Regions from separate parts of the Romboutsia sp. Marseille-P6047 genome, predicted to be linked through region 3. Evidence: riboswitches for the same ligand, from Rfam matches in the RefSeq annotation. Region 3 holds a riboswitch; each other region holds the start of a gene.
The links. A riboswitch is a leader RNA that binds a small molecule or an ion and turns the genes downstream of it on or off. The one in region 3 is predicted to bind cyclic di-GMP.

Region 1: linked by a shared signal. The riboswitch ahead of EIH23_RS06820 (NPCBM/NEW2 domain-containing protein) and the one ahead of EIH23_RS04900 (discoidin domain-containing protein) in region 3 are both predicted to bind cyclic di-GMP.
Region 2: linked by a shared signal. The riboswitch ahead of EIH23_RS16620 (hypothetical protein) and the one ahead of EIH23_RS04900 (discoidin domain-containing protein) in region 3 are both predicted to bind cyclic di-GMP.
Region 4: linked by a shared signal. The riboswitch ahead of EIH23_RS05090 (pectinesterase family protein) and the one ahead of EIH23_RS04900 (discoidin domain-containing protein) in region 3 are both predicted to bind cyclic di-GMP.

Annotation. Positions count from the first base shown of each region.
Region 1 covers NZ_UWOT01000005.1:109,954-116,050, forward strand. The annotation lists gene EIH23_RS06820 (NPCBM/NEW2 domain-containing protein) at 1-2,800, opposite strand, end outside; cyclic di-GMP riboswitch class I at 3,005-3,092, opposite strand; gene EIH23_RS16850 (cytochrome P450) at 3,297-3,590, opposite strand; gene EIH23_RS16855 (hypothetical protein) at 3,559-3,798, opposite strand; gene EIH23_RS06830 (ribonuclease H family protein) at 4,003-4,371, opposite strand; gene EIH23_RS06835 (YfjL-like protein) at 4,711-5,508, opposite strand; gene EIH23_RS06840 (zf-HC2 domain-containing protein) at 5,508-6,047, opposite strand; gene EIH23_RS06845 (RNA polymerase sigma factor) at 6,040-6,097, opposite strand, start outside.
Region 2 covers NZ_UWOT01000008.1:65,224-71,320, reverse strand. The annotation lists partial or broken gene EIH23_RS09815 (beta-glucoside-specific PTS transporter subunit IIABC) at 1-146, shown strand, start outside; gene EIH23_RS09810 (6-phospho-beta-glucosidase) at 165-1,634, shown strand; gene EIH23_RS09805 (protein adenylyltransferase SelO) at 1,866-3,338, shown strand; cyclic di-GMP riboswitch class I at 3,435-3,520, shown strand; gene EIH23_RS16620 (hypothetical protein) at 3,726-4,499, shown strand; gene EIH23_RS16615 (pectate lyase family protein) at 4,509-5,906, shown strand.
Region 3 covers NZ_UWOT01000003.1:266,999-273,095, forward strand. The annotation lists gene EIH23_RS04895 (NPCBM/NEW2 domain-containing protein) at 1-3,336, shown strand, start outside; cyclic di-GMP riboswitch class I at 3,430-3,514, shown strand; gene EIH23_RS04900 (discoidin domain-containing protein) at 3,645-6,097, shown strand, end outside.
Region 4 covers NZ_UWOT01000004.1:19,709-25,805, forward strand. The annotation lists gene EIH23_RS05090 (pectinesterase family protein) at 1-2,910, opposite strand, end outside; cyclic di-GMP riboswitch class II at 2,983-3,066, opposite strand; cyclic di-GMP riboswitch class II at 3,155-3,238, opposite strand; tRNA gene EIH23_RS05095 (tRNA-Thr) at 3,374-3,448, opposite strand; rRNA gene EIH23_RS05100 (23S ribosomal RNA) at 3,530-6,097, opposite strand, start outside.

The sequences.
Region 1 (6,097 bases), on a different contig from region 3:
CTTCTTTTGCATCTTTTTCAAAGCCTTGGAATGTTTGGAACATATCATACATTTCTTCCCATTCATTCATAGTATCTTCTACTGTTAAATTAGTTTTTTCCATTGTTTTTAGAGCTTCTACAGCACCTGCTGCACTAGTTGTTATTATACAGTTTTCAGATACTAACTCTACTATATTAAATACTTTACCTTCTGGGTTTCCATTTGTAAATGCATTATCATTATATTCAACCTTTTGTGCGTATTCTTTTACTTCATTTGCAAATTCATTTGCATCTGTTTTTCCATGAATGTATGTAGGGAACTTATTTCCACCTTCAATTCTTAACTTTGGAGCAAAAGCTTGGTCTTTTGGTAATGCATCGTTTACTATATATACTGCACTAGGATTTATTCCAGATGGTGCTTTTATTACATTTTTACCTGGTTGTAGATTTGCCCATCTTCTCCAGTCTCCTTGACCTTTACCAGATTGACCAAAGCATATTCTAGGCATTACTCCATTTTCATCAGCTTCAACATAAACTGTAATTTCTTCACCTTGTGTTACATATAGTCCTGTTGATTGGAATGAAGAGTATGCGGCACCATTAATACTTCTTATGCCAATTTCTTGAGTATATTTTCCTCTTTGTTCTGCTGTTATAATAGTCACATTTTCAAATTTATCTGGATTATTTACTAAATCTTTAGCTAATTCTATATCATTTGAATATAATTCTTTTAGTGGATGCGTTGATAACTCTTCTTCTAATTTGTTTATAGCTTCAACTGAATTAAACTCTTCACTTAGCTGATTATATAAACCATTTGTAAATAATTTTTCCATTTTTTCTGATATTTCATCTTGCTTGTATAAACTAATTTCTGCTGCACAAGCCCAATTTTCATATCCTTTTTTTAATACAAATTTAACTCTTTTAAACTCAGTTGGATTAAATCTTATTTCTACTGAATCTTGAGTAACACTAGATGATCCTGCAGACACTTTTTCAAAATTATCTCCTTTAGTAGTTCTAGAAGCATAAACTTCAAACTCTTGTGCAAATCCTCTATTTGAACCTCTAGGGGCTGTATAAACTATTCTATTTAATGTTGTAAGTTCATCTAACTCCATTACAACTTCATTCGTAAATGTATCTGTGTTTTGTTTTCCTGAATGCCACTTAGTATTAAAATCTCCATCAATAGCTTTTGATATTACTTCACTTGCATAGTGACCGCCATTAGCAGTTATTGATTTTATTTTGGTTATATCTAATTTGTAAACCTCATCATAACCTGAAAGTAATTTGCTATTTATATCTAAAAATTTAGATACTTTTGCATCAGTGTATTGAACATTGCTATTATCAACAAGTAATCTAGCATTGCTTAAATCTTCTTTATAATCTTCATAGAATGGATGTGACTTAGCTTCTTCCTCTAATGCATTTATTTTATCTACTGTATTAAATTCTTCACTAACTTTACTCATACTATTATCTGTAAAAAGTCTTCCCATTTTATCCTTAAGTTTATCTTCTTTATATAAAGCAAATTCAGATGCTAATGCCCAGTTTTCATAACATTGTTTATATACAAATTTAACTCTTCTTGCCTCAGTTGGATTAAACTTTATTTCTAAAGAATCTTTTGTTATACTACTACTTCCTGAAGTTACTTTTTCAAATGTATCTCCCTCAGTTGTTTTTGAAGTATATATATCAAATGAATTAGCAAATCCTCTGCTGTTTAAACTTGTATATACTACCCTATCTAAAGTTTCAAGTTTATCTAAGCTTATAATAACTTCATTTATAAAGCTTGAGCTGTTTTGTTTTCCTGAGTGCCAAGAAGTATTTATATCTCCATCAATTGCTTTTTCTATATTACTACTTCCATAATGGCTACCATTAGTACTTATAGAAGAAGGATTTATTTTAAATAATTTATTGTATTCTAATAAAGCTTCATCGTTAAACGATTTAAATTTGTTTATTACGGCATCTTTATATTCTACATTATTTCCTTCTAGTATTAATCTTGCATTATTTATATATGTTTTAAATTCTTCATAAAGCGGATGATTTTTGACTTTATTTTCAAAATCAGATAATTTATCTAATGTATTAAATTCTTCACTTATTTCATTCATATTTTCATTTGTAAATATAGAGTTTAACTTATCAATTGATTTATCTTCTCTATAGAAATAAAACTCTGATGCACTTGCCCATCCTTGATTTGCTTCTTTGAATACAAACTTAACTTTCTTAGCTGTTATAGTATCAAACTTAAATTCCATCATATTGCCAGTTGATGAATGTGCTCCTGTAGAAACTAATTCAAAATCTGAATCTTCTCCTGTTGTTGAAGCATATATTTCAAATTGAGTTGGGAATCCTTTCCCTTTCGCTCCATCTTGTCTTGTTGCATAAGCAATTCTATCAATTGATTCTATTTCATTAAATTCTACAACAACTTCATTTTGGAAAGTTGAGCTGTTTGACTTTCCTGTTTCCCAGTGAGTTGAAAGATTTCCATCTATAGCTTTATCTATAGAACTTGATCCATATTGACCACCATTGTTAGATATTGATTTGATTTCTTCTCTTAGAATTTTAAACTCTGAATTGTAACCCTCAAAATTAGTGTATTCACTTAAATTAAAGGCCGATATTTTTGCTTCACTTACTACTTTTTCTTCTACTGCTTGAACTTTTTCTTTTACCACTTCATTAGCATATACATTTAATGCTGGAGAGGCATTGCTTACTACAATTGATGCTACTAGTATTGCTGATATTTTTTTCTTCATAATATTTCCCTCGACTATTATTCTAGTTTTATATTTCTTGTAACTAAGGGTTGTACTACCAAGCCTAAAAATTTAATTCTATTATTATTTTTAATAAAAAAACTACCCTCAAAAAGGATAGTTGCCATCAAAAGTAAACATCATAAAATTATCTTTTACCATAAGTGAGCATAAGATTTTTATACGAACAAAGAATTTGTATTCTTCGGCAACTGGCTGGCATAGTTAATAATTAACCTTAGCCCCTTTAGCTTTGCGTCTCTAGATTTCTCTAGATTTGCCTATGAAATTTTAATTTATTCTACCATATTTTTACAGTAATCACAATGTTATTTTTATAATCTATATATTTTAATTATATTAATCTCATTTTAAATAAATATGTATATACACTAAAAAAGGTCTATCTACTTGATAGACTTTAGTTATATTTTAAATTTAATTAAAGTTATATATATTTTTTAGTCACTTTATATCTTTCTTCTTATGTTACTCATTATAAATTTACCTCCAGGTAAAGTAGGTATTTTTCTATACTATAACTTAAATCCTGATCTAAAACGTCATACTCAATACTATTAACAAGAAAATCTAAACTAGCTTTCATTATTTCAATAGTAATTCCTTCACCTGGACATCTATGCCCTTTTGATGGGTCACTTCCACATTGAGGTATAAAGTTAAATAAATTTTCCTTTCGATCTCTAAAACGCTCAGGATAAAATTTATAAGGTTCATTCCATACCCTAGAATCATGATTAATACCATAAACATCTAGTAATACAAACATTCTTTCTATAAAATAATTTTGGATTATAAAAAAGTTTTGCTGCCTCTTCTCCTGTAATACAAATTACTTTTTGACCAAGTAAATGAGTCTCAAATATGTCAGAATGATATTGTTCAATCCTATTTTTAATAAACAAGTATCCTTCTTGCAATAGGTCAATAGTATTATCTAAACTTTTATCATGTGGAACTTGTTTCTTATCTGTCATGAATTTATATTCTCCTTTTCATATAAATTAGAAATATATTTAATTTAAAAGTGGTTTTTTCTTGTGAATATATACTACTTTAATTATTATCTATGATTTTCTATTTTTAATAGTTAGTTTTTAAATAAAAGACTATATATAGATTTATAAAAAATAAATCTATATATAGTCTTTAGCGTAATAAAGCTTTAATATTAATTATATTTATTTTAGCATTTTATCCATGTATTTATTACATAGTTCATCTGCTTTATTGTTTACTATGCAGCTGGAGTGACCTTTTACCTTTATAAATTTTATATCTTTAAATTGATTTTTTAAATTATCTAGTTCAATCCATAATTCTTTATTTTTAACAGGTTCTTTATTTGATGATATCCAATTATTTCTTTTCCATCCATAAATCCAAGATGTTATTCCATTTAATACATAGGAACTATCTACATATACCTCTACTGGTATATTCTTTTTCTTTACTGCTTTTAAACTTTCTATACATCCCATTAGTTCCATTATATTATTTGTAGTTTCTTTACTTCCTCCACTTATTTCTTTTGTATGTTCTCCATATATTAGGTACGCTCCTCATGCACCTATGTTTGATTTTTTACCATTGCCTCGGCATCCGCCATCTGTGTATATTTGTATTTTTTTCATTTTATAATTATACCTTACTATTTGTTAGTAATTTTTTATTAATTCTAGATATTAATTATATCAAAGGTTGTTAAATTCATCAATTAAGATGCTTTTATTAAAAGTTTCTTTTTTTATTTATTATTAAATTAATATAAATATTTTTATTTTATATGTATAATATTTGTATTTATGTTAATGATTTAAATATAACAATATCTTTTGTATTTTTTATAATTCTCCACTAAAAAAGACAGGAATCGGAACCTGTCTTTTTTAATTTAATATTTCTTCCTTTTTCAAATCTTGTTCTTTATAATACTTCTGTAAATCTTCGTAACTTTTTAATACACGATTTTCTAAATCCTCTTCATATATATCTTTATATAAAAACTTTTCTACACTTATATAGCTATCATCTGAACTTAATTCTCCATTTTCATTTCTCGGCTTTTGTAAAGTAAAATCAATAGAATAAAATGATACACTTTGCTTATCAAGCATAGATTTTATATCAAGTAAAATTTCACTAGCTTTTTTAAAACTAACATCTTCATCTTGAATATAAAGAACAATATGACCTGCCTTTTTACCTAATTCATATAAATTATAATCCTTATCTAACTCTAACTTATTTCTATCTAACATATCTTCACTCAATTCACCAAAATAAATATCACTTTTATATGTAAATTCCTTACTTTCAATAACATTATTTACTTTATCATTATAAATTTTATCTATTCTTGTTAAAGTATTAAACTTACCAAGTACATCACTTTCATAAGTATCCCCTATTATTTTTCCAAGAGGTGATATGGTAAGTGAAAAATGTGTATCTTTACTTATAGGAGACTTTACTTGAACATAATAATCACCTGTTTTAAAACTATAAGAAGCATTTGATAAATTTAATTTCATATTTTGATAATTTTTAGCTATATATTCTTTGGACACATTATTTGCTACTGTCTTAGATATAGGATTTCCTAATAAACCATTTGCAAAGTACAGTATAACTATTATTAATAAAAAAGCTAATCCCCCTGATAAAATTTTTATAAATTTTTTCATTATTTTTTCTCCTTTTTTAACGCAATATAAAGTAAAAATCCAATTAAAATCCCAATAGCACAAAGTCCGGTATATATTATAGCCCACAATATAGGAGCTGTTATATATGATAACAATTGAGATTTATCAAATATGCCACCTATTATATATTTAATTAAATTATATACATATGTAAAAGCAAACATGGTTACTAAGGTAATGTATGATTTTTTTCTAAGAGCAAAGTATGATAAAGCTCCTATGGTAGGCATAATTAGTATATTGTAAAACATATTTTCACTTTCAGTAATTGCTATACCTATAAATGAGCCTAGTATAACTAATATAACTGATACCAGTATAAGTTGTTTTTTTATTTTAGATATAATTTTTTTATCATCTATATTATGATTTTTGGTATTAGTTTCATTAAATAAACTTCTACACTGACTACATTTATCTATATGCTTAATTACTGCATTTTGACTATCTTCACTAGCTACTTTATCCTTCACTAATGGAATTAGATCCATACAAATATCGCATGATATTTTATTCATATACTACTCCTTCCTTCATCAAAGTATCTTTAATTTTCTTTTTAGTTCTA
Region 2 (6,097 bases), on a different contig from region 3:
CAATAAATTCAAAAGGATATTCTTTAATTACGCCAGTTGTAATAACTAATTTTGATTCTTATGAAGAAAGTGCATTATGCATAAATGAAGAAGCTAGTTACGGAAAAACAATAATTAATCTTAAAGCAGTACCACAAAATATATAATTATTAAGGAGAGATATTATGAATCAATTACCAAAAGATTTTTTATGGGGAGGAGCTTTTGCAGCTCATCAATTTGAAGGTGGATGGAATGCAGGTGGAAAAGGTCCTAGTGTTATAGATGTAATGACTGCAGGTGCTCATGGTGTTCCTAGAGAAATTACTGAAACAATTATGCCAGATAAGTTTTATCCAAATCATGAAGCTATAGATTTTTATGGAAGATATAAAGAAGATATAGAATTACTTGCAGGAATGGGATTAAAGTGCTTAAGAACATCTATTGCTTGGACAAGAATATTTCCAAAGGGAGATGAATTAGTTCCAAATGAAGAAGGACTTAAATTCTACGATGATGTATTTGATGAACTATTAAAGCATGGAATAGAACCAGTTATAACATTATCTCACTTTGAATTACCGCTTCATTTAGCTAGAGAATATGGAGGATTTAGAAATCGTAAATTAATAGATTTCTTTGTTAGATTTGCAGAAGTATGTTTTGAAAGATATAAAGATAAAGTTAAGTATTGGATGACTTTTAATGAAATAAATAACCAAATGGATACTAATAATCCAATATTCTTATGGACTAACTCAGGTGTAACTCTTAAAGAGAATGAAGATCCTAAAGAAGTGTTATATACAGTTGCTCACAATGAACTATTAGCAAGTGCAAAAGCAGTAATAAAAGGGCATGAAATAAATCCAGACTTCAAAATAGGTTGTATGGTATCTCATGTTCCTATATATCCATATTCTTGTAATCCAGATGATATAATGGCTGCAGAGGAAGCTATGCGTCAAAGATTCTTCTTCTTAGATGTCCATACTCGTGGATATTATCCAAGTTATGCAGTAAAAGAATTTGAAAGACAAGGATATGATATAGGTATACAAGAAGGAGATGAAGAAATACTTCGTAAAGGAACAGTTGATTATATAGGATTTAGTTATTATATGTCTACGACAGTTAAATCTGATGTACATAATGATAATACTGGAGATATAGTGAATGGTGGATTAGAAAATGGCGTTGAAAATCCATATATAAAATCTAGTGATTGGGGATGGGCAATAGATCCAGTTGGTCTAAGATATACATTAAATCGTATATATGATAGATATCAACTGCCTATGTTTATAGTTGAAAATGGATTTGGAGCAGTAGATGTAGTTGAAGAAAATGAAGAAATTCATGATATAAATCGTATAGATTATTTAAAACAACATATAGAAGAAATTAAAAAAGCTGTAAATTATGATGGAGTAGACTTAATGGGATATCCCCCATGGGGAATAATAGATTTAGTATCATTTACTACAGGCGAAATGAAGAAGAGATATGGTATGATATATGTAGATCGTGATAATGAAGGTAATGGTACTATGAAGAGGTTACGTAAAGATTCATACTTTTGGTATAAAAGAGTTATAGAATCTAACGGAGAACAAATCGAAGTAGACAATGTAAAAGAAAAATGTTTTTAATAAATTTAAAAACAAACTAAAAGTCACTCTGATTAAATCAGAGTGACTTTTAGTTTGTTTTATATTATCGTTATGAACATTATAAGTGAAAATACAGTTGAGTTTTATAATTAAATTTTACTGTCTAAAATTACAAAAAAAGGATTAAAGATTTGTGTTAAATAAGATTATTTGAAATGATTAATAAGGGTATATTAATTAATAAATCTAAATTAAAATAAAGGAGGAAAAATGACTTATATAAAAAATGCAAATAACATGGGATGGAATTTTGATAATACGTATATAAATTTATCTGATTTTTTTTATAGTAAAATTAATATAGATCCAGTATCATCACCAAAGTTAATTATATTAAATGAGCAATTGGCAAAAAATTTAGGTTTTAATATTGATTCCTTAAAAAGTTATGAAGGAACTTTAATATTCTCAGGAAATAAGAAAATAGAAGGTGGAGAATATATTGCTCAAGCATATGGAGGTCACCAGTTTGGGCACTTTACAATACTAGGTGATGGAAGAGCTTTATTAATAGGAGAGCAAATAACACCGTTAGGTGAAAGATATGATATTCAACTTAAAGGTTCAGGAAAAACTCCATACTCTCGTGGAGGAGATGGAAGAGCGGCACTTGCTCCAATGCTTAGAGAATATATAATAAGCGAAGCAATGTATGGACTCGGAATTCCTACTACGCGTAGCTTAGCTGTAGTTAAAACTGGTGATCCAGTGATTAGAGAAGATATAAAAAAAGGTGCAATATTAACTAGAGTTGCTTCAAGTCATATTAGATTTGGTACATTTCAATATGTATCGAGCTTTGGGTCACACCAACAACTTAAAGATTTAGCTGATTACTGTTTAAAAAGACATTTTCCTCATATCAAAGATGATAGTAATAAATATATTAATCTACTTAATGAGGTTATAAAATCTCAAGCAAGTCTTGTTTCTAAGTGGCAATGTGTAGGTTTTATACATGGAGTTATGAATACGGATAATATGACTATAAGTGGAGAAACAATTGACTATGGGCCATGTGCATTTATGGATGAATACAATCCTAATACTGTATTTAGTTCTATAGATAGAAATGGAAGATATTCATATAAAAATCAACCTATTATGACAGAGTGGAACTTATGTAGATTTGCAGAATCATTATTACCGTTGCTAAATGAAGATAGGAATAAAGCTATACAAATAGCTCAAAATGCTATTTCTAACTTTTCTGAGATATATTATTCAAATTGGATATCTATAATGAGGTCTAAGCTTGGATTATTTGATGAAGAGGTTGAAGATAAATCTATTATTAAAGATTTGCTTAATATGATGGAGAAGTATAATGAAGATTATACTAATACATTTATCTCATTAACATTTGATAATAATAAAGAAAGTTCAATGTATAATAGTCAGGAATTTAAATATTGGTATAAATTATGGCAGGAAAGATTACAAAGACAAGGAAAGTCAAAAGAAATGGTTAAAGGACTAATGATGAATTCAAATCCAGCTGTAATTCCAAGAAATCATAGAGTTGAAGAAGCTCTTGATGCTGCTAATAAAGGTAATCTTAATGTTATGAAAAGACTTCTTGAGGTTCTATCTAAACCATATGAACATTCAAAAAAACAAGAAGAGTATTCTAAATTACCTAAGCCATCAAATTGTCCTTATAGAACTTATTGCGGAACATAATAAGAATAACAATACTAGAAAAATTTTCTAGTATTGTTATTCTTATAAAGATATTCTATTGAAATAGATATAAATATATGATAAATTGTTTTTACAATAAAATAATGGCAAATTTGGAGAAATCCAAAGACGCAAAGCTAAAGGGGCTAAGGTAATTATTACTATGCCAGCCAGTTGCCGAAGAATATTTATTCTTTGTTCTTATAAAATAAGATTATATTTATTTAATATATTTAATTAAATATAGATTAGGTTGTAATGATTTATATGGAAACTATCCTCTTTCTTAAGTTAGGATAGTTTTTTTATTGCAAAATAAAACTAAAGAATTAAGATTTTATCGGAATACCCTTAGCTACAATAAATTTATAAAAGGGAGATTTAAATTTGAAGATGAAAATTTTATCAAAAGCTATAGCATCTATGACTATAGCGTCAATAATATCTACTAATGTAGCTATTATTGCAAGTGCAATAGAGAATAATACAGGCCATATAACTCAATTAAGCAAAGTTTCTATATTAGAAAGTAAAGGATGGTTAGAAAGTATAAGTGTTGAATGGAAGCCGATAAAAGAGGCTAAAGGGTATAATGTTTATTATAAGCTAGCATCTGAATCATATTATAAATATAAAAAAATAGACGATGAACTAATAAGGCAATACTCATCATATTTTAGAGCAGATATACTGGGTCTTTCAGAAGGCGAATACATTATAAAAGTAATTCCTACAATAGATAATAAAGAAGAGGTATCTTTACAAGGAATAATAACAGATATAGAAGTTAAAAATCATACAAGAGAAGGTTTTGGGTTCTCTAAAGAATCTCCTATGAAGACTAGCTCAGGAGGATATAATGATAATGGAACAGTTAAGAATGATTCAAAAATAATATATATAACATCAGAAAATGTTAATACAGTAACGTTAGATGTTATTACTAATAGCAAAGGGAGTAAAACTAAATGTACAGGTATAGTAGATATACTATCAAAACGTCCAAAAGGTTATGATAAAACACCTTTAATAATACGTATGATTGGAGAAATAAAAGGATCAGATATTATAGGACTTAATTCAAGTGGATATTTACAATTAAAGGGAATATATAATGTTACTTTTGAAGGTGTAGGAGAGGATACTACAGTATATAAATAGGGATTTTTAATTAGAGATTCTCATAATGTAGAATTAAGAAATGTTGGTATAATGTTATTCCCAGATGATGCAATTTCACTGGATACAGGGAATGAGAATATATGGATTCATAATAATGATATATTCTATGGAAGTGCAGGAAGTGATGTAGACCAGGCAAAAGGAGATGGTTCAGCTGATGTTAAGGGAAAATCAACCTATGTAACAATTTCATACAACCATTTTTATGATTCAGGTAAAGCTTCACTTTGTGGAATGAGTGATACTGAAGAGTTTTTTGTAACGTATCATCATAATTGGTTTGATCATTCAGACTCAAGGCATCCTAGAATAAGAGTCGGTACAGTGCATATTTATAATAATTATTTTGATGGAAATTCAAAATATGGAGTTGGGGTAACTAAAGGCAGTTCAGCTTTCGTAGAAGCTAGTGATTTTAGAAATACTAAATATCCAATGCTTATTTCATTACAAGGCAGTGATATATATGGAAATGGTAAAGGAAACTTCTCAGGTGAATCTGGTGGTATGATCAAAGCATATAACAACAAGATATCAGGTGAATCAAGAATTGTATATGCAAGTCAAAATTCAACACAGTTTGATGCTTATTTAGCAATTTCGAGAAATGAAATAGTTCCAAGTACATATAAGACTTTAAGTGGAGCAAATACATATAATAACTTTGATACAAGTTCTAAAATGTATGAGTATACTCCAGATAATATAGAAGATGTAAGAGGTATTGTTACAAACTATTCAGGAAGAGTAAATGGTGGAGATTTTGAGTGGAAATTTACAAGTGCTGATGATATTAGTTCTAGCGTAAATATAGAGTTAATGAATGCAATCAAAGGATACAAAAGTCAATTAATTTCTATTGGTGGTGGATCAATAGAAACATTAGAGCCAGTAATACCAGATGAACCACAACAACCTGAAGAAATTCCACCAGTTACACCAGAAGAACCGGAAAAACCAGAAGTAGATCAAACACCATCGACTCCTGATGAATCAATAATAGTTAAGCATAACTTTACAACGGATAATAAAAGTAGTAACTTCTTTGATATATCAGGAAATCTTTCAAGTACGAAAGGAACAGTAAAATATAATGATTTAAAACTTACTAAATGCTTAAAAATGGAGTCTTCAACAAGTATTAAATTTATAACTGAAAATAATTCAAAACTTATATTGGTATTAAATTCAACATTTAATAAAGACGTGGTGATTGATGGACAAGAATATACTGCAAATAACGGAGTTATAGAAATGGAATTAGAAGTAGGAGAGCATATAATAACTAAAGGTGATACAGGTAATTTATATTACATAGGTTTAGAAATAAATAAAACATTTAAAGCTAATGAAAGATTGAATTCTCAACAGGTCCTGTATATATAGAAATTAATAATGATAATCAAGAGGTTATAAACAGGGAAAAATATTATAACTCGATAGATTTATAAAGGGAATATAAGAAAATAATATATTATTATAATGAAAAATCATATGTTTAAGACTATTACTATATTAGAGCAGAACCTATAGATTAAGAGAAAACTCTACGGAGAGTTTATTGAATGATTTTACTA
Region 3 (6,097 bases):
ATTTATAGTGATTCATGGAGTAATAAAACTGTAAAAGGTGGAGCAGTATACTTAGTGAATAAGTACACAAAAGAACAACAAGCAAAAGCTCCAGTGGTTCGTATTGAAGGTGGCGAAACTTTCCCATTATATAACTTAGGAGATGACAAAGAAGCATTCATAAAAGAATTAAAAGAATATAATGAAAAATTAGAAAAAGATCCTGAAAATACAGTAGATGTATTTGAATTTAACAGTACCAGATTGCTATACACAGGAACTGCATCAGCTGCATATAAGGTATATGTAGAAGAAGGTGTAGATATTGGTGAAAGTGTGGATAATCTAAATAGTCAAATTCAAGATGCATTTGAATTTTCTGGGTTAAAAGATGATGAAACAGATCCAACTAACGACTCTACAAATGTTAGAACAACCATAAGATTGATGCAACCTTATGGTTTAGCATATGCTTATGTTGACCATATTGGTATACAGAGAGGTTATGAACAATCGATGTTAAGAACTGATAGAGACAGTTTAAATTCTGTTTTATGGGCTACAGTACATGAAGCTGGTCACCAAATGGATATTAGTGCTAGGGAATGGCCTGAGGTTACAAATAACATGTGGGCAAATAGTGCTCATATAAAAAATGGAATGGGAGATAGGGTTTCTTACAGTGATTTATATAAATACCTAGCCCCAGAAGACTCATTAAAAGGATTTGATGATTTTGACTATTTCCAAAAATTAGGTATGTTTTGGCAATTACAATTAAAGAAAGATACTTATTGGGCAGAGTTAGAAACTTTATATAGAGAAAGAAAACCTAGACCAAGAAATGAACAAGAAAAGAAGGACATACTTGCAACTTATTCTTCAGAAGTTCTAGGTATTAACCTAACTTACTACTTTGAAAAATATGGATTTACGTTATCTGATAAGTGTAAGGAAAGTTTAAAACAACTACCAGAGTCAAAGGATAAAATATGGTACTTAAATAGTACTGTTATGGATTATGAAGGAAGTGGATTTGATGGTATTGATACAGGTTTAGATGTATCATTATTAAAATTAACTTCTGGAACAAAACTAAGCATGAGTATAAATGAAAATACGAAAGATGATTTACTTGGTTATGAAATACTAAGAAATGGAAAGGTAATCGCATTTACTACAAGAAGTACTTACATAGATAAAGATTCAACAGATGACAATAGCGAATATGAAGTAGTTCCTTATGCAAAAGATTTAACAATAGGAAACAAAGTTCAAATAAATTCATTAAAGCCAAGCATAAGTATTCAACAAGAGAAAGTAACTTTAAAAAGAGGAGAGAAATTTAACCCAAAAGATTATGTTAAAGGTTTTACCTATTTAGGTGAGGACATAACATCAAAATTAAAAGTTGAAAGCAATGTAAATACTGATAAAAACGGAGCTTATCAAGTTAAATACACATTAACCAATGAAGAAGTAACTGTGGAGAAAAGTTTAAAAGTAGAAGTAGTAAGTGACTATGATTACTTATCAGATTTTAAGTGGACATCTGTAAATACTGAGTGGGGAACTCCAAGAAGAAACAGTAACATACAAGGAATGGTACATGGTGAGGTAACAACATTTAAAAATGGTATCGGAATACATGCAAATGGAAAGATAACTTATGATTTATCTGATAAGGAATATGACAACTTTGAAGCATTAATTGGTGTAGACACAGCTATAGGAGAAAATAATAATTCAAGTGTAACTTTTAAAGTTGTAGCAGATGGAAAAACTGTAGCAACAACAAATATTATGAGTTACTATGATAACTTAGCTTATATAAATATTCCAGTTTCTGGAGTGAAGGAATTAGTAATAGAAGTACATGATGGTGGTAATGGAAATACGAGTGATCACTGTATAATAGTTAATCCTAAACTAACAACAAGCAATGGTAAGCCAAAATTCAAAGGTGACGAGAGTGTAGCATTTAATATAAATGAAGAAATTGATTTAATTAAAGGAATAAGTGTTACAGATGGTGAAGATGGTGATTTAACTTCTAAAATAGAAGTAGAATCAGATTATATTAAAGGAAATACAGGTATATTTAACGTAACTTGTTCTGTAAAAGATAGTGATGGAAACAAAGCCCAATTTACAAGAACAGTAGTAGTTACAGATAAAGAAACTTATTTATCTGATTTAAATTGGAAATCTGCAACAATAGGTTCAGGTTACATAGGAAAAGATAAATCAGTAAGACAAGAACCTATAAAACTTTTAAATGAAGATGGATACGTTGAAGTTTTTAAAAAGGGTATAGGAACTCACGCTTACTCAGAAATAGTTTACGATTCAACAGGTTACGATATATTCGATGCTTGGGTTGGACTTGATCAATTTGTAGCAGGTCAACAAGCATCAAGTGTTATATTTAAGGTGTACGTAGATGGGGTTTTAAAGGCAGAAACACCTATTATGAAATCAAATACACCAAAACAGCACTTAATTGTTGATGTTAGAAATTCTAGCGAAATCAAACTAGTAGTAGATGTAGCTGATAGCGGAGACACTTGGGATCATGCCGACTGGGCAGATGCTAAATTTAGAAATTTTTCTGAATTTGATTTAAGCAAATTAGAAGAAGTTTTAGAAGAAGCTAGGGCCTTGGATTTAGGGAATTACACTGAAGAATCTGCAAAAAATATAAAAAATGCTATAGAAAATGGTGAAAAAACTTTAAGTTCTAACAATCAAACTAAAATAGATACAGCAGTAGAGGAGATAAGAAAAGCAATCAATTCTGCGGTAGAAATAGACTTAAGTCAAATAATACAAATAAAAGATAAAAATCTTAAATTAAGTATACAACAAGAACTTGGTCTACAAGGTGAAGTAAGATTAGGTGATATGAGGGAGCTTGTTTCACTAACAGTTAAAAATGTTCAAAGTTTAGAAGGTTTACAATACGCTGTGAATCTAGAATCACTAAACATAGAAAATAACAAAATAAAAGATTTATCACCATTAAAAGACCTTAAAAATTTGACAAACCTAAAGGCACACCCTCAAATAATAACAGAGGATTGGGTTTTGGCAAAAGATAAAAAAGTCACTGTAGACTACGACGTTTTAAACAGAAATGGTGAAAAATTAACTCTAACGTCTATAATCATAAAAGATAATAGAACATGGGACTTAACAACTTTAAACGTAGAAGAATGCGTAGATGAAAATGGAAAAATATCATTTGACACAACAGATTTTTATTCGGGGATACATACTGTTTATATGACATACGAAGATAAAGTCGATAATTATATAACACAGATTACATTTGTTCTTGATACTAGGGAAAGATAGTTGTTATAAAATGAATTGAATTATTTATAATTTTAGTGTAAATAATATAACAGTAATTGACATAATATAAAAAATAATGGTAAAATACTGAATAAATTTAATAGGTAAACCTAAGGAAACTTAGTGACACAAAGCTATAGGGACTAAGGTTTTTTAACTATGTCAGCCAGTTGCCAAAGAGTACATTATACTTTTTGTTTTAAGCTTAGTATGAAATTATTAGGTCTATTTCAAGTTACTCTTTATGAGTAACTTTTTTTATGCCTAAATAATGTACTTCTGAGGGAGAATTATTCAGGAGGATAAATATGCACAAAAGAAAAATAGCAGCGTTAACTATGGCAGCAATCATTACAAACTTTTCAGCAAGCACTATAGGTGTTTTAGCACATGAATTGAGGGACAATAACGTAGTCCCAAATATATCAGATAAAAATAATCAAGATATACAATCAAATCAAGCTAAAGTAAGTAAATTTAATTTACTTAATAGCAGTTATTTAGAAGAATATAATAAATCTTTTAAATTAGATAACTCAAAAATAATTTCAATAACTAATAACGGAGGAAATTACCCATCATCAGTAATAACTAAAGCTATAGATGAAGACTTCAGTACCCACTGGGAGACTAATAAGGTTAATAGTTCAAGTTTTGAAAATGAGGTAATAATTACACTAGATGAAATTACAAGTTTAAACAGAATAGTATATGGAGCAAGACAAGATTCAGCTAAGGGAAAAGGATTTGCTCAAGAATTTGAAATATATTCTTCACTTACAGATGATGGTGATGATTTTACTGTAGTAAGTCATGGAAAGTATTCAGGATCTACTTCAGATATAGTTGAAATAAAGTTTGATAAAGCAGAGTTTAAAAGAATAAAGTTTAAGTTTAAAAAAGCTAATCAAAATTGGGCATCAGCTTCAGAATTTATGCTATATAAAGAAGATGAGTTAGCTGATAAGATAAATAGATTATTTGCAGATAGCACTATGAGTGTTGTAAGTGATGAGTTTAATACTATTGAAAAAATAGAAGCTTTAGAAAATGAAATAAAAAATCATGTTCTTTATAATGAATTTAAAGAAGATATAGAAAATGCAAAGATATTACTTAAAGAAGAAAATAATATAGAAAGTCAAAATGCTCAAATTCAAAAATTTGAAAAAGTTAATGGAAAATATGAGGAAATCTATAACAAAGCATTTAAAGTAGATAATTCAGAAATAGAAAAAATAAGCAGTAATGATGGGTCTAGCAGTGAAGCTTTAATGAAAGCTTTTGATAATGATACTAAAACATACTGGGCATCTAGAAAAAATAATAGTGATGATTTTAAAAATGAAATAGTAGTACAGTTAAAAGAAGCTACAGTTTTAGATAGGTTAATATATGGTGGAACTCCATCGTGGCAAAAAGGTTATGCAGAAGAATTTGAGATATATGCATCAAACACTACTAAAGGTGATACCTTTAAATTAGTAGCTACAGGAGAGCAAGCAGCAAGCCATGATATAAAAGAAATAACTTTTGAACCAACTGAATTTAAAAGAATAAAGTTTGTATTTAAAAAAGGAAATTTAAATCAAGCAGCCTGCTCTGTATTTTGGTTATATAAAGAAGACTCATTACCAAGTATTATAAATAATATATTTACAGATGGTACAATGGTTAAGTTAAAAGATGAATATAACAATATAGATGTAATAAATGATTTAGAAAAAGAAGTTAATAATCATCCTTTAAAAGATCAACTAATATATGCTATAGACTTAGCTAAGGAAATTCTACAAGGTGATAAAGATTATTCAGATAGTACTTTTACAGTAATGCAAAATGGTGATACACACTTAAAAGCTACAAATAACTTACTTATGTCAAGTTTTGGAAATGACTTTCAATCAACTGGGATAGTAGCAAAACCAGGAGAAGTATTTAATATATTTGTTGAAGCAGAAGATGGCAAACCACTACCATCAATAGTATTTTCACAACAGGAAGGTCACTATGGCAATTGGAGAAGAAACTATCAATTAAAGAAAGGTATGAACACAATAGTAGTACCAGAAATTTATAGTGATAGTTGGTCTCAAAAAAGTGCTAAAGGTGGAGCTGTATACTTAGTAAATAAATATACAGAAGAACAACAAGGAAAGGCACCAGTAGTTCGTATAGATGGAGGAGAAAAATTCCCACTATTTAATACTGGTGATAACCAAGAAGAATTTTTAAAAGAGTTAAAAGAATATAAGAAAAAATTAGATGAAAATCCAGATACAACTGTAGATATATTTGAGTTTAATACAAAAAGATTGATGCTTACAGGAACTGCAAAAGCAGCGTACCAAGTATATGTAAATGAAGGAATTGATATTGAAGAAAGTATTGCTACTTGGGATAGTCAATTAGAAGAAGCCATTGCATTTGCAGGATTAAAAGATGACGAAAGTGACCTTACAAATGATTCTACTAATATTAGAGGAACAATAAGATTAATGCAACCTTATGGAGCAGCTTATGCAGCAGGGGATCATGTAGGTATTCAAAGACATATACAAGAAATAATACTAAGGCCAGATAAAAGTAGTATGAATAGTATTATATGGGGAACTATTCATGAGTTTGGCCATCAAATGGATATAAAGCCTAGAACTTGGGGAGAAGTAACTAATAATATGTGGGCAAACTATGCATCAATAAATAATGGTAAGGGAGATAGAGTTCCTTATAACAATATATATAGTATGCTAGCACCGAA
Region 4 (6,097 bases), on a different contig from region 3:
AGTATCACTTAATTTAGCTCCTGGTCCATAACTTCCATATTCAAAGAATCTTGCTGTTGATGCTAAAGAGTTTGCACCCATATCATCCCAACCATTAGTTGCTATATGACTTCCCATGTAGCAGTTTATATATGCAACTGCTGGAGTTACTGTATCAGTAGCACTACTTGGTCTCCATGGTCTTCCTAAAGATACTGAGTTATCAGCTATATCATCAAGTCCAATTAATCTTGAATTCATTATTACATATCCATAAGCATCTTTATCCCATGTATCTGCTGCTGTTATATATCCATTCTTTGGAGATAAGTTTCTATTTACTGATGCTATATCACAGTCATTAAATACTGCTTGTGCACGTCCAAATATAAAGTCAACATCACCTTCTATATAACATTTATAGTAATATTGTCTTGCTGGCGAAGAACTACTTGCATCTGCTAATAGTGTATCTTGATTTCCTATAAATCTACAGTTTATAAATATACTTTGATCAGCTTGGTTATTTAATGCTACTGCTTGATCACCTTCTACTATTTGCTTTTCTTCGTAAGCATTTTCTATTGTAATGTTTTCAGCTATAAATCCAACAGCTTTTGATTTTATAGTTACACTAGCACTTTTACTTGTTCCATATTTTTCTCCTGTTTCAGGATTTATTGTTCCATTTGAAGCATCGTAAGTCCATATAGTCTTTTGGCTATCTTCGCCTATTATACTTATATATGGTGATTGTACTATTGTTTTTTCTTTATATACGCCATTTTTTACAAATATGTTTACACGTTCTGTATTTTTAGTTGGTACAGAGTTTACTGCTTCTGTTATTGTGCTATATGTTTTTATTCCATCAACTTCTCTTCCTTCAACACCATTGTATGTTGAATCAACGATTATATCATAGTTACCATTGTTTAAATATACTATGTTATAAGTTTTTACTGTTGTTTTTCCATCTTCTGTTGTATGGTAAATTTCTATTATGTTTCTTCCTAAGTCTAATGTTAAGTTTTTAGTAAATACTTCATCTTTTGATTTTTCTATAGCATTTACTTTTATTTTATCATTTTGCTTTATTGTTATCTTTCCATCTTTATCAACTGAACCTTTTAATGTTATTACAGGATTTGATACTGTATCATTTGGTTCTTCTATCATGTTGAAATTAGCGGCATTATCTTCATATTGTATATTGTCTGGATTACTATTGTTTGGTACTGCTACTACTTCTTTTGAGTCGTATGCATTTCCATTTTCATTTTTTGCCATTATCTTATAGTAATATGTTTGGAAGTTTACTACTTCTAAATCTTCATATGTTGTTTTAGAAGAATCAACTTCTGCTATTTCTTTATATTCTCCATTTTTTTCTGTTGATCTTTTTATTACATATGAAGTAGCATCTTTTACTTCATCCCAGCTTAAAGTTACTTTAAAATCTTTAGCCTCAGCTTTTACATTTTCTACTGTATCAACTGGCATTTTTTCTATTGTTGAATCATAGTAAAGTTTATCTTCATTTTCTATTCTTACATTGTCAAAAGTAGCAACTGCTGGAGTTTCACTTCCTCCGTTACTTACTACAAATCCTACATACCAAGTGTTACTTTCATTTACAACAGTTTGAGTTTTTACTATTGTTTTATCGGTTGGGAATGTTGGGTCTTTAGATATATAAGCTTTAAATTGAGTTTTATTTCTTTCTATTTTTATATATTGATTTTTAGAATCTGCATTTAATTCACCTATTTGAGCTGCACCTGATTTTGCTGATGCATTATCTCTATAAGCATATCTATATTGATTTTTACTTGGTTCTACATATACGCCAAAGTAGTCTGCATCATTAGTAGAATTATTATTACGTACAAATACACCTGCTTGACCATATTTTGCATTACTCATATCAAAGTCTACTAATCTAGCTACTATAGTAGCGTTACCTTCTACTTTGTAATTTATAAACTGATAGTTATCAGTTGATGATACATCTTTTCCTATATATGTACCTGATCCATTTACTGTGAATGATTTTGTATCTTTATCAAAATTAGCATATACATTTTCACTGTCATTCCCTATTGATGAATTATTAAATCCATCTGGTAATGTTCCCACACCATAGTTAGGAAGTTCAGGTGTTTCTGGTATTTCTGGTACTTCAGGTACTTCTGGAGTTTGTATATCTGTTGAAGTGTAAATAATTCCACTTTCATTTTTTATTGTTATATCATTAAAACTTGCAACTGCTGATGTTGTACTTCCTCCATTACTTACTACAAATCCTAAGTTCCATGTAGTAGATGATGAGTTTATACTTTGTCCACCAGATGCTATTATGTCATTAAAATCTTTGTCATTAGCTATATAATATTTAAAAGAAGTTTTATTCTTTTCAATTTTTATATATTTATTTTTAGATTCTTTTGTTAATCCTGATATAGCTGCTGCACCAGTTCCACCTGTAGAGTTATCTCTATAAGCATATCTATATTGATCTTTACTTGGTTCTACATATACACCAAAATAATCTGCATTGTCGCTAGTATTATTTTCACGCATAAATACTCCTGCTTGACCATATGGAGCATTACTCGTATTAAAGTTTTCTAATTTAGCTATAATTGTAGCATCACCATTAACTTGGTAACTTACAAATTGATAGCTATCAACTGATCCCTTATCTTTTCCTATTAGGTTACCTGAGCCTTGAATTTCTAATGTCTTACTAGTGTTGTCAAAAATTGCACTTCCATTACCGTAATTGTTACCTATAGCTACACTTGTAAATCCTTCTGGTAATACGTTTGTTTCTGCATTAACTATACCTAAATTTGGAACCATGTACCCTATTACCATGGCTATTGTAAGAACTATAGATAATACTTTCCTTTTTAGATTGTTTTTCATACTATTCTCCCTTCAAAAAAAGGCTATAGTTTAACTTATTTAGTTAGATTAAAATATCTAAACTAAGTTAAGTTAAAATATAGCCGGTTGCACTACTAGCTCCATATGATTTAAGTGCCCATTTACAAATCATACTTCTTAGCTTCTATAATTTTTTGTTTAAATAAAGGATATTAGTCTTTTTGCAATAAAAAAGACTATATCTGTTTATAAATCAATTAGTTTCATTTCTAAATGACTTATAATTAAACATAGCCGGTTGCACTAGTAACTCCATACGATTCAAGTGCCCATATATAAATCGTACTTCTTTGTCTCTATTTTTTTCAGACAAAATCATTGTCTTTTGTTATAATATCAAATTAATATGATAAAATCTACTATTTTCATTCGATTTATTTTTACATATTCTGTAAATTCGTTTTTGAACACAAAAAAAGACTAAGAATATCTTAGTCTTAAATGGAGCTGGTGATAGGAATCGAACCTACAACCTGCTGATTACAAGTCAGCTGCTCTACCGTTGAGCCACACCAGCAAATATAACATTTTAGGATTAAAGTATGATAATACTTTCAAAACTACATATCATTTACAATATTTATCATTTAAATTTATTTTGGTCAAGTCCTCGACCTATTAGTATCGATAAGCTAAATACATTACTGCACTTACACCTTCGACCTATCAACCAGGTAGTCTTCCTGGGGTCTTACCCTTACGGTGGGAAATCTTATCTTGAAGTCGGCTTCGCGCTTAGATGCTTTCAGCGCTTATCCATTCCGCACTTAGCTACCCAGCTATGCCCTTGGCAGAACAACTGGTACACCAGAGGTGCGTCCATCCCGGTCCTCTCGTACTAAGGACAGGTCTCCTCAAATTTCCTACGCCTGCGACGGATAGGGACCGAACTGTCTCACGACGTTCTGAACCCAGCTCGCGTACCACTTTAATGGGCGAACAGCCCAACCCTTGGGACCTACTACAGCCCCAGGATGTGATGAGCCGACATCGAGGTGCCAAACCTCCCCGTCGATGTGGACTCTTGGGGGAGATAAGCCTGTTATCCCCAGGGTAGCTTTTATCCGTTGAGCGATGGCCCTTCCATGCGGAACCACCGGATCACTAAGTCCGACTTTCGTCCTTGCTCGACCTGTATGTCTTGCAATCAAGCTCTCTTGTGCCTTTACACTCTACGTACGATTTCCGACCGTACTGAGAGAACCTTTGAGCGCCTCCGTTACTTTTTGGGAGGCGACCGCCCCAGTCAAACTGCCCACCTGACAGTGTCCCAAGACCAGATTCATGGCCTATGGTTAGAGTCCCAGTACTACAAGGGTGGTATCCCAAGGATGACTCCACGCAAACTGGCGTTCACGCTTCATAGTCTCCCACCTATCCTGTACATGTAGTACCAAGACCCAATGTCAAGCTACAGTAAAGCTCCATGGGGTCTTTCCGTCCTGTCGCAGGTAACCGGCATCTTCACCGGTATTACAATTTCACCCAGTCTGTTGTTGAGACAGTGCCCAAATCGTTACGCCTTTCGTGCGGGTCGGAACTTACCCGACAAGGAATTTCGCTACCTTAGGACCGTTATAGTTACGGCCGCCGTTTACTGGGGCTTAAGTTCACTGCTTCGATTGCTCTAACAGATCCCCTTAACCTTCCAGCACCGGGCAGGCGTCAGCTCCTATACATCGTCTTGCGACTTAGCAGAAACCTGTGTTTTTGGTAAACAGTCGCTTGGGCCTATTCTCTGCGGCCTGTCATAGACAGGCACCCCTTCTCCCGAAGTTACGGGGTCATTTTGCCGAGTTCCTTAACAACAGTTCTCTGGCTGGCCTTAGGATACTCTCCTCACCCACCTGTGTCGGTTTGCGGTACAGGCACCTTTAACCTCGATAGAGACTTTTCTCGACAGTGTGAAATCAGCTACTTCGCTACTAAATTTCGCTCCGCATCACATCCTAGCATTATTCCTACGGATTTGCCTGTAGGAACTGCCTCAATGCTTGCCCGTACATAACCAACAGTACGGTTAGCTTATCCTTCTGTGTCATCCCATTTCTCAAACGGTTATTGGTGGTACAGGAATATCAACCTGTTGTCCATCACCTACGCCTTTCGGCCTCGGCTTAGGTCCTGACTAACCCAGGGCGGACGAACCTTCCCCTGGAAACCTTGGGTTTACGGCCTGTGGGATTCTCACCCACATCTCGCTACTCATGCCAACATTCTCACTCGTATACTGTCCACATGTCCTTACGGTCATGCTTCAACCTGCATACGAAGCTCCCCTACCCATCATAATGATGCCGTAGCTTCGGTAGTACGTTTTAGCCCCGGAAATTTTCGGCGCAGGATCACTCGACCAGTGAGCTATTACGCACTCTTTAAATGAGTGGCTGCTTCTAAGCCAACATCCTGGTTGTCTGTGCAATCCCACATCCTTTACCACTTAACGTACATTTAGGGACCTTAGCTGACGATCTGGGCTGTTGCCCTTTTGACTATGAATCTTATCACCCACAGTCTGACTCCCAAGTATAAGAATACGGCATTCGGAGTTTGATAGTCTTCGGTAAGTGCAATACCCCCTAGGACATTCAGTGCTCTACCTCCGCTTCTCTCAACCTTGAGGCTAGCCCTAAAGCTATTTCGGGGAGAACCAGCTATCTCCGGGCTCGATTGGAATTTCACCGCTATCCACAAGTCATCCCCGAGCTTTTCAACGCTCGTGGGTTCGGTCCTCCACGAAATTTTACTTTCGCTTCAACCTGCTCATGGATAGGTCGCCCGGTTTCGGGTCTACGCCAAGTAACTTAAATCGCCCATTTAAGACTCGCTTTCGCTACGGCTCCACACCTTAAGTGCTTAACCTTGCTACTTAACGTAACTCGTTGGCCCGTTCTACAAAAAGTACGCGGTCACACAAGTAATGTGCTCCCACAGCTTGTAAGTACAGGGTTTCAGGTTCTATTTCACTCCCCTCCCGGGGTTCTTTTCACCTTTCCCTCACGGTACTATGCGCTATCGGTCACTAGGTAGTATTTAGGCTTGGAGGATGGTCCCTCCTGCTTCCCACAGGGTTTCACGTGTCCCGTGGTACTCTGGATCACATCTAAAGTCTTCTCGTTTCAGCTACGGGGCTATTACCCTTTATAGCGGAGCTTTCCAACTCTCT